Regions from separate parts of the Glutamicibacter sp. MCAF14 genome, predicted to be linked through region 3. Evidence: riboswitches for the same ligand, from Rfam matches in the RefSeq annotation. Region 3 holds a riboswitch; each other region holds the start of a gene.
The links. A riboswitch is a leader RNA that binds a small molecule or an ion and turns the genes downstream of it on or off. The one in region 3 is predicted to bind S-adenosylmethionine.
Positions count from the first base shown of each region.

Region 1: another riboswitch for S-adenosylmethionine. It lies ahead of AB4Y71_RS00665 (flavin reductase family protein); the one in region 3 lies ahead of AB4Y71_RS13925 (OsmC family protein).
Region 2: another riboswitch for S-adenosylmethionine. It lies ahead of AB4Y71_RS17845 (O-acetylhomoserine aminocarboxypropyltransferase/cysteine synthase family protein); the one in region 3 lies ahead of AB4Y71_RS13925 (OsmC family protein).

Region 1 covers NZ_JBFREO010000001.1:136,587-140,714, forward strand. Annotated here, with positions in the region: gene AB4Y71_RS00660 (long-chain-fatty-acid--CoA ligase) at 1-1,393, opposite strand, end outside; SAM riboswitch class IV at 1,769-1,885, shown strand; gene AB4Y71_RS00665 (flavin reductase family protein) at 1,979-2,479, shown strand; gene dnaB (replicative DNA helicase) at 3,135-4,128, shown strand, end outside.
Region 2 covers NZ_JBFREO010000018.1:25,486-29,613, reverse strand. Annotated here, with positions in the region: gene AB4Y71_RS17850 (cystathionine gamma-synthase) at 118-1,323, opposite strand; gene AB4Y71_RS17845 (O-acetylhomoserine aminocarboxypropyltransferase/cysteine synthase family protein) at 1,320-2,633, opposite strand; SAM riboswitch class I at 2,722-2,812, opposite strand; gene AB4Y71_RS17840 (LysR family transcriptional regulator) at 3,045-3,986, opposite strand; gene AB4Y71_RS17835 (DUF1852 domain-containing protein) at 4,109-4,128, shown strand, end outside.
Region 3 covers NZ_JBFREO010000006.1:78,374-82,501, forward strand. Annotated here, with positions in the region: gene AB4Y71_RS13920 (DEAD/DEAH box helicase) at 1-1,684, opposite strand, end outside; SAM riboswitch class IV at 1,824-1,945, shown strand; gene AB4Y71_RS13925 (OsmC family protein) at 1,976-2,527, shown strand; gene AB4Y71_RS13930 (L-idonate 5-dehydrogenase) at 2,605-3,636, opposite strand; gene AB4Y71_RS13935 (SDR family oxidoreductase) at 3,650-4,128, opposite strand, start outside.

The sequences.
Region 1 (4,128 bases), on a different contig from region 3:
CGTCGGCAATGCCGATTACTGCCAGATCCAGCACGTCCGGGTGCGAGGCCAGCGCCTGCTCCACCTCGATGGTGGAGATGTTCTCGCCGCCGGAAATGATGATGTCCTTGGCACGGTCGCGCACCTGGATGTAGCCATCCGGGTGCATGACGCCCAGATCTCCGGTGTGGAACCAGCCGCCATGGAAAGCTTGGGCGGTGGCGGCTTCGTCGCGGTAGTAGCCGATCATGACATTATTGCCGCGCAGCACGATTTCACCCATGCTCTGCCCATCGGCCGGAACATCGTTCATGTTCTCATCAACAATGCGCGCGGACTCGGCGGTGATCATGCCAACGCCTTGGCGTGCCAGTTTCGCGGCCCGGCCCGGGCCATCGAGCTCATCCCATTCATCCTGGTACTCGCAGACCGTGTACGGGCCGTAGACCTCGGTGAGCCCATAGACGTGGACGACCTCGATGCCCAGCTTTTGCAGCTTGGAGATGATTGCCGGTGACGGGGGAGCGCCTGCGGTGGTGATGCGCAGCGGGGAATCGAGCTGGTGGGCGCGGGTGGAGTCGGCGATGATGGAGCAGACGGTCGGGGCGCCGCACAGGTGGGTGGTCCCCAGATTCTCGATGGCATCCCAAACAGCATCTTCTCGCAACCCGCGCAGGCTCAGGTGGGTGCCACCGGCCGCCGTGACCGCCCACGGGGTGCACCAGCCATTGCAGTGGAACATCGGCAGAGTCCACAAGTAGCGGGTTTGTGCGGTGAAGCCCTGGTGGTGCGCTTCGCCCAAGGAGTTCAGGTAGCTGCCGCGGTGCGAGTAGAGCACGCCCTTGGGCTTGCCGGTGGTGCCCGAGGTGTAGTTCAGGGTGATCGGGGCCCGTTCGTCAGCGATCGCGTAGGGAAGCTTTTCATCGGAGGCTTCGGCCAGCAGCTCATCCAGGGTGGCATCGACCTGGACGTTTGGGCGTGCTCCGTCATATTGGTCATCGGTGATCTCGATGAGGGCATCCAGCGTCGGGTTCTCCCGGCGCAGGGTCTTGGCGTTTTCCAGCAGTTCGGTATCGGCGAGCATCAGCTTCGCCTCAGAATGATCAACGATGTACTGCAGTTCGTGGGCCGAAAGCCGGGTGTTCAGGGCAATGAGCACGCCACCGGCCAGCGGCACGGCGTAGTGCGCCATGAGCATCTCTGGAGTGTTCGGCGCCAGGACGGCGACGCGGTCACCGGGCTCAATGCGTGCTTTGAGCGCTTGGGCAAAGCGGTGCACTCGTGCTTCGAACTCGTTATAGGAATAGCTGCGGGTTCCATGGATGACGGCGCTTTTATTCGGGTAGACCTCGGCGGTGCGTTCCAGGAAGCGCAGTGGGGTCAATTCTGAATGGTTGGCCTGAATCTCTACCATGGTGTGGCTATTCCTCAATCGTCATCGCGGGTACGGTCAACATTAAGCAGGAGTGTGACTCAACGCACTCTGTGACCAATAATGGCATGAACCTCGGCGTCATGCGGAGAAACCAAGTTTCATTACGGTGGGCGGTAGGGAATTCGCGGCAGGGCTCTAGTTTCCGGAAGAATGCTGATCTCATGCCGATTCGGCGGTCGCGGGGCCTTGCTGCGCTCGTCGGCCGGAAGGTTCTAGCGACAACGTCATTCAACGAATAAAAGACTGCCAAATGCGCGCTAGTGATGGGTTGAATCGAACATTTCTTTAAATATTGCGATTTGCGAAGTGAAATGTTTGACGCTTCTTCGTCATGGGCCATATCGTTTTAATCAGAATCAAGAGCATCAGCTATAAGCCCTGGCTTGCTGATCGGCAACCCTCTCAACGGTAGTGGGGTGCTCCAGGTGAGGATTCGGTTCCACACAAAATGTGCTGGAACAAGTACCGCACACGGCGCGGGATATCAGCTCAAGCGGCTTCGGGTAACAAGAAGCCTTAGCTTACGAGCTACTGCGCGGTGGGCAAGACCGAAGGAATCGAGCCATGTCATTGAATCTTGAACTTGACCCGTTGACCCTACGCAAGGTGTTCGCTCAGCATCCCTCGGGCGTAGCCGCCCTTTGTGCTGAATTGGACGGCGAGAAGACCGGCATTGTCGCTTCATCGTTTACCGTTGGCGTTTCCCTTGAACCTGCATTGGTAATGTTCGCGGTGCAGAAATCCTCGAACACCTGGCCCAAGCTGCGCGACGCTGGTCGCATTGGTGTCTCGGTGCTCAGTGAACGCAATGAAGGTGTTTGCGCGCAGATTGCTTCGAAGAATGGCGATCGATTCCGCGGTATCGAAACCACCGGCACAGATCAGGGTGCGCTCTTTGTTGACGATTCCACGCTTTGGCTGGAGACCTCAATCTACAACGAAGTCGAAGCAGGCGATCACTGGGTAGTTCTTTTGGAAGTTCATGGGCACCGCACCTCAGGGCACCTGCCACAGATCTTCCATGATTCGCAGTTCCACTCGCTGCCAGTTCCTGAACTGGTATAAAACTCTCTTAGCTTTCAGCGCCGGCTGGTTCATTTAGTTGATCCAGTCGGCGCTGTTTGTTTTAAGCGCGCGCCTGTTCGCCTCATCGTTACGCACAATAAGTTATCCACCGGACCCTGGGATACGAGGGCCGCCGATTGTGGACTATTCACGGTTTTGACGTATTCGGATGAATTTAATCCGGGATGACTAAGGGTTTTGTGAAACTTCGAGTATCCACAAGGATATCCACAGAACTGTGGACTGGGGGTGGGGAAATGTGCACAAGGAGCGAAAAACCCCGGAAACTGGGTGATTTTGGGTGTTGATAACTCTGGGCGTGATGCCGTGACCTTCAATGAATATACTTTCTGTCCACAGGTGTGTAAACCGAAAAAGCCTAGTCAAATCTATTTTGATGGGTGCAAAGTGGGGTAATCCACAGAGTTCTCCCCAGACAGTGAACAGGGACGTCCACAGGTACAGCGTGGTTATCCACATATTCTGTGGATAATGAGGTTTACGCCTGTTAATAACACCCCTACTGTTGGCTTTGGGAGAGAAATATCCACAGGCGCTTAATATCCAAATGTCCGTGTCGACTGACATGATGGAGCGTTGCCATGAGGCAGGGAGAATTTTTCTCAGCGGGTCAATAGGGATGGAAGTGTCTGCAATGAGTGCTGAGCCGGTTTATGAAGGACGAGAATCCGACGCAGGGCGTAAGCCGCCACAGGATGTTGAGGCCGAAATGTCGGTCCTCGGCGGCATGATGCTCTCCAAGGACGCCATTGCTGATGTGGTCGAAGCCATCCGTGGCACCGACTTCTATCGCCCGGCCCACGAATCCATCTATGAGGCGATTGTTGACCTCTATGGTCGCGGCGAACCAGCTGATGCGGTGACAGTTGCCGACTTGCTGACCAAGCGCGGAGAGATTTCACGCATTGGCGGTGCAGCATACCTGCATAACCTCATCCAGCAGGTTCCAACTGCAGCCAACGCAGGGTACTACGCAGAAATCGTGCGTGAACGTGCTGTGCTGCGCCGATTGGTCGACGCAGGTACCCGCATTGTCCAGATGGGTTATTCGCCAGATGGTGAAGTTGACGCCATCGTCAACGAAGCCCAGGCAGAGGTTTACAAGGTTGCCGAAAACCGCAACAGTGAAGACTACGTGCGCCTCTCGGACATCATCGAAGATACGGTCGATGAAATTGAGAATGCGGCGAATGCTGGTGACGGCATTACCGGCGTACCTACCGGATTCTACGAATTCGATGAACTGACCCAGGGACTCAAGGGCGGCCAGATGATCATCATCGCCGCACGTCCTGCAGTGGGCAAGTCGACCTTCGCCTTGGACTTCGCCCGTTCGGCTGCCATCAGGCACAATATGGCTACCGTCTTCTTCTCCTTGGAAATGGGCCGCAATGAAATTGCGATGCGCTTGCTCTCCGCCGAAGCATCTATCCAGCTCCAAGATCTGCGCAAGGGTTCTGTCGAGGATGCCCAGTGGACCAAAATTGCCACCACGATGGGTCGATTGAACGAAGCCCCGTTGTTCATCGATGATTCTCCGAATATGTCCATGATGGAAATCCGCGCCAAGTGCCGTCGCCTGAAGCAGCGCAATGAGTTGCGCATGATTGTCTTGGACTACTTGCAGC
Region 2 (4,128 bases), on a different contig from region 3:
AGGTCGGAACCCAGTTTTGCAAGCTTGGAGTGCCCCGGAGGCGCGAATCGCTAAGCGGTGCCGACGTCTTGCACGCGGGCCTTCCTGTGCGGACGGCCCGCGTGCTGCGACGGCAGGTCAGGCGGTAGCCAGGCTGCGGTGCTGGATGCTGTCGGCCTCGGAAGCCTTCGCGGCTGCGGCCAGCCCGCGTTCCAGATCGGCAATCAGGTCCTCGGGCTCCTCGATGCCCACCGAGAGGCGGACCAAGTTCGCTGGAATCTCCAGCGGTGTGCCGATCAGCGAAGCGTGGGTCATTTCGCGCGGATAGCAGACCAGGGATTCCACCCCGCCCAGGGACACCGAGAGCTGGAAGTATTCCATGGACTCGGCGAAGGCGCGGGCCGCGGCCTCGTCGGCCAGCTGCAGCGAGAGGATGCCTCCGAACCCGCGCTGCTGGCGGGCTGCCAGCTCGTGGCCCGGATGGCTTTCCAGCCCGGGATAGTAGACGCGGGCAACCTCGGGGCGGTCATCGAGCCAGCGGGCCAGGGTGGATGCGGTGGCGCAGTGGCGTTCCATGCGCAGGCCCAGGGTCTTCAGCCCGCGGGCGGCCAGGTAGGAATCCTGAGGACCGGAGACCGCGCCGCCGGCGAACTGCTGATAGCCCACCGCTTCGGCCAGGGATTGGCCGCGGAAGAGGTGGTCGGCCACGATGACCGCCCCGCCGAGAACGTCGGAGTGCCCGCCGATGTACTTGGTGGTCGAGTGCACCACCGCGTGCGCTCCGAAGTCCAGCGGCCGCTGCAGGTACGGGGTGGCGAAGGTGTTATCCACCACCAGCAGGGCGCCGTGCTCGCGGGCGATGGCCGCCCAGCCGGCCAGGTCGGCGATGCCCAGCAGCGGGTTGGATGGGGTCTCCACCCAGAGCAGCGCGGTGTTCGGGCGCAGCGCGGCGCGCACCGCATCCAGGTTGGTGATGTCCACCGCCGAGGAGCTGATCCCCCATTTGCCGTGCAGCTTGGAGATCAGCCGGTTGGTGCCGCCGTAGCCATCGGCGCCCAGCACGATGTGATCGCCCCGCTGAAGCACTGCGCGCAGCAGCGCGTCTTCGGCCGCGATGCCCGAAGCGAAGGAGAAGCCGGCGGCGCCGCCTTCCAGCGCGGTGAGCTGGGATTCGAACCCGTTGCGGGTCGGGTTGGAGCCGCGCGAGTACTCGTGCCCGGCGCGCAGCACGTTGATGCCGTCCTGGATGAAGGTGCTGGTCTGGTAGATCGGCGGGATCACCGCACCGGTGTGCGGATCCTTGTGCTGGCCGGCGTGCACGGCGAGGGTGTTGAAGCCGCTCATGCGAAACTCACTTCCTTGGTGTCGGCGGTGGCCTGGGTTGCGGCCAATGCAAGATCCAGCGATTGGGTGATATCTGCGAGCAGGTCGGCGGGGTCTTCCAATCCCACCGACAGGCGCAGGGTGGAGGTGTTCAGGCCCGCGTCGGCCAGCTGCTGCTCCGAGAGCCGGCAGTGCGTCATGGTGGCCGGGTGGGAGACCATGGTGCGGGTGTCCCCCACATTCGCGGCCAGGGAAATCAGCTTGAGCCCGTCGATCACCGGGGAAACCAGGGATGGGTGGGCCAGCTCGATGGCCAGCACGCAGCCGGTGCCCTTCGGCGCCAGCGCCCGGGCCAGCTCGTGGCTGGGGTGCTCGGGCAGCGAAGGGTGGTGGATGGCGGCAATGCCCGGATACTCGGCAAGCGCGTCGATCAGCCTGGTGACGCTGCGCTGCACGTGGGCGGCGCGCACCGGCAGGGTTTCGATTCCGGCCAGGATGCCCTGGGCGCTGGCCGGGGCGAGGGTCGGGCCCAGATCGTGCAGGAACTTGGAGCGCACCAGCATTGCGTAGGCGGCCGGTCCGTGGCGTTCAAGCAGCGAGGTGTTGTTCAGACGCACCCGCGGGGCGGCGATCTGTGGCCAGCGGGCGGCATCGGAGAAGTCGAATTTCCCCGAGTCCACCACGATCCCGCCGAGCACCGAGCCGTGTCCGGCCAGTCCCTTGGTGGCCGAGTGCACCACGATGTCCGCACCGAGTTCCAGAGGCCGAATATTCAGCGGGGTGGCCAGGGTGTTGTCCACCACCACCGGGATGTTGTGCTCGTGGGCGATCGCCGCGATGGCGGGCAGATCGGCCACGGTGCACAGCGGGTTGGAGACGGACTCCAGGAAGAACGCCCGGGTGTCCGACTCAATGGCAGCGGCCCAGGCGGACGGATCGGCCTGGTCGACAAAGCTGATGCGGATGCCGAAGTCCGCGAAGGTGTCGGTGAACAGGTCCACGGTGCCGCCGTAGAGCGAGGAGGAGGCCACGATGTGCTTGGGTCCCTGGGTCAGGGCCAGCAGGGACAAGGCCACGGCTGCCTGCCCGGTGGCGGTGGCCACCGCGTGGGCCCCGCCTTCCAAGGCGGCCACGCGCTGTTCGAGAATCGAAACGGTGGGGTTGCCGGTGCGCGAGTAGGTGAAGCCGGCCTGGCGCAGCGCGAACTTCTCCACCGCTTCGGCATGCGATGCGAATTGGTAGGCCGCGGAATTGTGCAGTGGCGGCAGCATCGGGCGGAAGTCTCCGCTCGGGCGGTACCCTGCGTGCACCGCGTCGGTTTCCTGGCTCATAGCTCCTCCTCGATTCTCTGCGAGGGAGTGCACCGATTGGCATCGTGCGGCGGCACGAAGCACAGTACGCAAAAACGCGTTCGGAACTGCTCCATCGTTCCTGGCATTAGCACCTTTCGGTTTCCCGATGGTTGCTGCGACGTCAACGAGCCAGATCTCTTAGTCGCTCTTGATGGTTTGTTGTTCCTCCATGGTTGGCCATGGGCCGCAAACGGTGCAAGCGTTATCGGGCGGCCGGCTTCATACAGGGCCGCCACGCTTCATATGTCGTCGCCTTGTCATGATGACGCGGGGGCCTGAACCCTTTTATGACGCGCAGACTTGCGCAAAACCCAGAGGATTTCAAGGTTTTTCCTGAATTTTGTGACGATGTGCCGGTGCTCGGTGACCGGGAGTTACGCCACTGGCGGCTCAGCCGAGCACTTCTACCCCGAAGCTGGCGACCACGGTGCGCACTTCTTGCAGGTAGCGCTGGGCCTGGTCGGTGAGCGGGATGGCGGCGTGGTCGATCCAGCCGATTTCGATGCGCTCCTCAATGGCCAGCGGGATGGCCACGATGGAGGGGTCCAGCTCGTCGCTGATGATGCCGGTGGAAATCGTGTACCCGCCCAAGCCGATCATGAGGTTGAAGATGGTGGCGCGGTCCGAGACCTGGATTTCGCGTTGGCTGGAGCGCGTGGAGAGCACCTCCTCGGCGAAGTAGAAGGAATTATTCGCGCCCTGGTCGAAGGTCAGCCGGGGCAGGTCTTCGAGGTCTTCGAGCGTGACCTGGGTTCGGGTGGCCAGCGGGTTGCTGCGCGAGATGAAAATGTGCGGATCAGCCAGGAACAGCGGGTGGAAGACCAGCCGCGATTCGCGCAGCAGCTTGTCGATGACCTTCCGGTTGAAGTCGTTGCGGTACAGGATCCCGATGTCGCTGCGCAGCGTGCGCACGTCCTCGATGATCTGTTCGGTGCGCGTCTCGCGGAGTGAAAACTGGTATTCCTCGGCCCCGCTGGCCTGGACCATTCGGACAAAGGCGTCCACCGAAAATGAGTAGTGCTGGGTGGAGACGCCCAGCAGTCGCCGGGCGGAGGGCCGGCCGAGGTAGCGGTGCTCCAGCAGCTCCACCTGCTCCAGGACCTGTCGGGCGTAGCCGAGGAATTCAGCACCTTCGGCGGTGAGCGTCACTCCCCTGGCCGAACGCATCAGCAAGGTGCGCCCCACCCGTGATTCGAGTTCCTTCATCGCCGCGGACATGCTGGGCTGCGCGACGTAAATGAGGTCAGCCGCGGCCGAGATGGATCCTTCGGAGGCTACCGCCACAAAATAGCGAAGCTGCTGCAGTGTCAGACCATTCGTTCCCTGAACCATAGCCAGAGTCTATATGAATCCATAGTTATATCGAGTTACCTGATATCAAGAATCACCCTGCATGATTGACGCAACGACTTCCCCTCGGCCTGCCCAGGCCTCCCAAATACAGATTGGCCATCATGGCAGACGCATTAAATTT
Region 3 (4,128 bases):
GGATGCGAATTGTTTCGCCTTGGACCGTGCCCAGTTCCCCGGCTTCCGTGATCAGCTGGCGCAGCTGAGTGAAGTCGGCACCAGCAATCGGGATGACCGTCAGGTCATCCAAGATGAGGTATTCGTCTTGCTTGGTCAAGGCCTCCAGCAACTGGGCGAACGGAACCTTGATGTCATCGATAAGCACTACCACCGACAGGTCGAACCAGTCTCCGGTGCTTTCCCCAGCTTCAACGCTGACGGTGGCTGGCTCATGATTGATCCGGTACTTCGGGAGCCTGTTCTGCTCTTCAATGACCACATCGGGATGCTCGGCCAGCAGTGGCAAGGCGTAGACCAAGAACTCGATGGACTCGGAGGTGGTGAATTTCTTGGACGGGAAAATACCCGAAGAAGTCAGTTGGCCCAAGGAAGCCTGGGCACCGAGCTTGTCCTGGACCGAATCGGCGATCTCCTTTTCGACTGCACGCTGGCGCGGTCCCTTGCTGGTGTATTCCCACGAATAGCGCACGGTTAGTGGAGTTTGGATGCTCTCCAACCAGACCTTGAGGCTAGGACGTGCTGGAACCGGAATCGGGTAGCTTTCATCTTCGCTTTTCAACGGTGCCATGAGGCGCAACCGGTCCAGATGCTGTTGTTCAAAAAGCCCGATGCTTTGCTGCGGAACGGTTTGCGCTCCGGATTCAATGAATGTCGCCAGTTCCTTCGTCACCGGTTCAGCAAATAGTGCCAAACCGATTTGCTTCGACTTCGGCAAGGGGCTGGAGGCATAGGCCAGCAAGGTTGGAGGGTTGCCTATCGGCAGCAGGTAGGTATGCTCTGCCCTTGGTCCACGCAGTTTGCCTTTCATGACCAGCCCATATTCACCGCGCCGCAAATCCACATGGGCCAGGGCTGGCTGCTCGCTGAACTCTACTGGCACTTTGGCCGCTGAACCGCCGTTGACGATCTGCACCCCGGCTTCGCGTAGGGATTCAAAGGCATCCAGCAGGTCCTGGCCGGGCAGGTTCATCAGCGAGATCCAGTCCTTGGGATCCCAGGAATGGCGGTAGGTATCTTGTTCTACGTGCTCGCGCAGCCGGTCCAGTTCAACCAGCGCACGGCGCTGCTTCTTGGAAAATCGCGCGTCGAAGGCCACGCTGCGCCAGCTGACCCCGGTCTGGATCCACGGGCTCTTGGTGCCCTGTCGGGCTGGGCGGGCTTGCAGGCTCAGAGCGTCTTCTCCGCCGTAGCGTGGTTCACTGATCACCTTGAGGATCAGTCCCAGCGGTTCTTCGGCTGCCAGCGGTTCATCAACAATAGTTGGAAGCAACCGGTCCAAGGTGCGTTCCCACTGCGGCTTGCTGTTGCGTTTCCACGCGTGGGGGTCCACCCCGGAATCAGAAACGTAGAAGCCTTGGTCCTCTTCGGTGGTCACCTCGATGAGCAAGGCGGCGACATCTTCACAAGACTGCACACCTGGGTGCTTCCCGCAAAAGCTACTGAAGCTGATATTGCCCTCGGTGATTTCCAGCTGGGCCATCACCGAATCGCGCAGCACCATGCCGGAGATGCGGGTGGAGCCGGGTTGCATGACCCGGTTGGCAATCTGCACTTTTCCGGAATCGCACAGGAACTGGCCCAAGTCGTATTCGGATTCGGTCACCAGGGTCTGGGCCGCAGAAAGTGTCAGCTGGAATTCCATACTCGCCGTTCATTGATCGTGCAGTAGATGCCCGAAAGCTAAATTCCATCTTAGCCAGCTCCCCGACAAGATGCTTAGTGAAGAAAAGTTACCCCGCCCTTTACTCACAGGCAACGTGGCCGGTAGAAAAGAACCATTGAATCACGAGTTCCACTGCTTGAGCCCTGGCTGAGTGGACGGCAACCCTCCTTCGTCATTGTGCGGGGTGCCCCAGGTGAAGATTCGACGCATCTTGACCGCCAAGGTGCGTAAGCGATGGCGCCCCTTGCGCCAGAAAGGGGATTAATTCCCATGACTAACGCAGCATCTACCCTCAGCATTTCCGAGGACCGCGCCCAGCGCCTGCAAGAAGCAGGCCATGGCTGGGGCGAACGCATTTCAGCCGCCCCGCAAAGCGCCAAGCTGACGTTCACCGTCGAAGGCGAGGGCTTCGATTCGGTAGCCAGCAACATTGTGTCCGGCAAGCATTCCTTCCAGGTCGATGAGCCTGCCGCATTGGGTGGCAACGACGTGGCCGCCAGCCCAGTGGAATACGCGCTGGGCGCACTCATTTCCTGCCAAGTCGTGGTCTACCGCTTGTATGCCCAGAACCTTGGCATCCAGGTGGACGACGTGAAGATTGTGGCCAATGGCCACCTCGATGTCCGCGGCCTGTTCGGCATCGACAAGGCCATCCGTCCGAGCTTCTCCTCTGTGGATCTGGACATCCAGATTGCCGGCCCGGAATCGGCCGAACGCTATGAGGAGCTGCGCCAGGCAGTGGACGCCCACTGCCCCGTGCTGGATTTGTTCGCCAACCCGGTACCGGTGCGTACCGCGGTGAGCATTGCAGCGGCCAATTAACGTCCGCTAAACCAAACAAGTAGCCGCCGCGAGCCCTGGCTTCGGGGCTGCGGCGGCGCACTTGCGGTAAAGGCGGGCTACTTCCCGAGGAAGTTCAGCAAGACCTTGCCGGACTTCGAAGAATTCTTGGCTGTTTCAAAGGCTTCGAGGCCCTCGGCCACCGGGAATTCGTGGGTTACCGCCGCGGAAATCTGCAATGAGCCATCGGCCAGGGCAGCAAGCACCTGGTCGATTTCGCCGTTGAAGCGGAAGGACCCGGCAAGTTCCAGCTCGCGGGTAATCGCCAGGGAAATCAGTGCAGGCTGCTCTCCCGAAGGCAGCAACCCGACCATGACCACGCGCCCGCCGCGCACAGCACCGCGCACCGCCGAGGCCAATCCGCGGTAATTGCCGCTGGCCTCGATCACCACATCGGCGTTCACCTTGGCAATTGCATCCTGGTCATCGGCACGCAAGGTGGATGTGGCACCCAGTTCCTTGGCAATTTCCAGCGGCTTATCGTGCATGTCCACCGCGATGATTTCTTCGGCTCCGGCACGCTTGAGCACGGCCACGGCCAGCGCTCCGATCGGGCCAGCGCCAATGACCAACGCCTTCTTGCCGGCAACCTCGCCGGCTCGCGATACCGCGTGCCAAGCCACTGCGGCTGGCTCGGCCAGCGCAGCGTCGCGCAGCGACAGTCCGGCAGGCAGTTCGCGAAGCATCCGGGAGGGCAGATTCACCTCGCGCGCAAAGGCGCCCTGGGTATGCGGGTAGCGGGCAGCCGAGCCCAGGTAGGTGCATCCCGGTGAAAGGTTCGGGCAGGCCTCCGGATAAGGTTCCCCGGTCTCCCCTGGTGTTGCAGGGTGCACCGCAACTTTGGTTCCGGCTGGCGGACCGCTGCCGTCGGCGGCAGCCTGGATGACGGTGCCGACGATCTCGTGCCCCAGAACCATCGGGGCCTTGAGGATGGATTCCCCAGCGGCTCCGTGGCTCCAGTAGTGCAGGTCCGATCCGCAGATGCCTCCGTAGGCAATGGCTACGCGTGCCTCATTTGCTGCCGGTGCTGGCAGCTCGATCTGCTCGATGCGCAGGTCCCCGGCCGCGTGCGCCACGACGGCCAAGGTCATGTTGGACAGGGTGCTAGACGACAACGCTCATGCCTCCGTCGATGAAAATGGTTTGCCCGTTCACGTAGTTCGATCCACCCGAGGCCAACCACACTGCTGGGCCTGCCAGGTCCTCGACGGTTCCCCAACGGCCAGCCGGGGTGCGGCCCAGGATCCAGGAGTTGAATTTCTCGTCATCCACCAGATTCTGCGTCATTTCGGTGTGGATATAGCCCGGTGCGATGCCGTTGATCTGAAGTCCTGCTCCGGCCCATTCTGCGGTCATGGCGCGGGTGAGATTGCGCAGTCCGCCCTTGGCCGCGGTGTAGGCGGAGATGGTGGGTCGGGCCAGGTCGGTTTGCACCGAACAGATGTTGATGATCTTGCCTTCGCCGCGTTCTACCATGCCATGTGCGACTTCTCGGCCTACTAAGAAGGCGCTGGTGAGGTTGGTATCGATCACGCGCTGCCAGTCGGCGACTTCCAGTTCCAGCATAGGCACGCGGTGCTGGA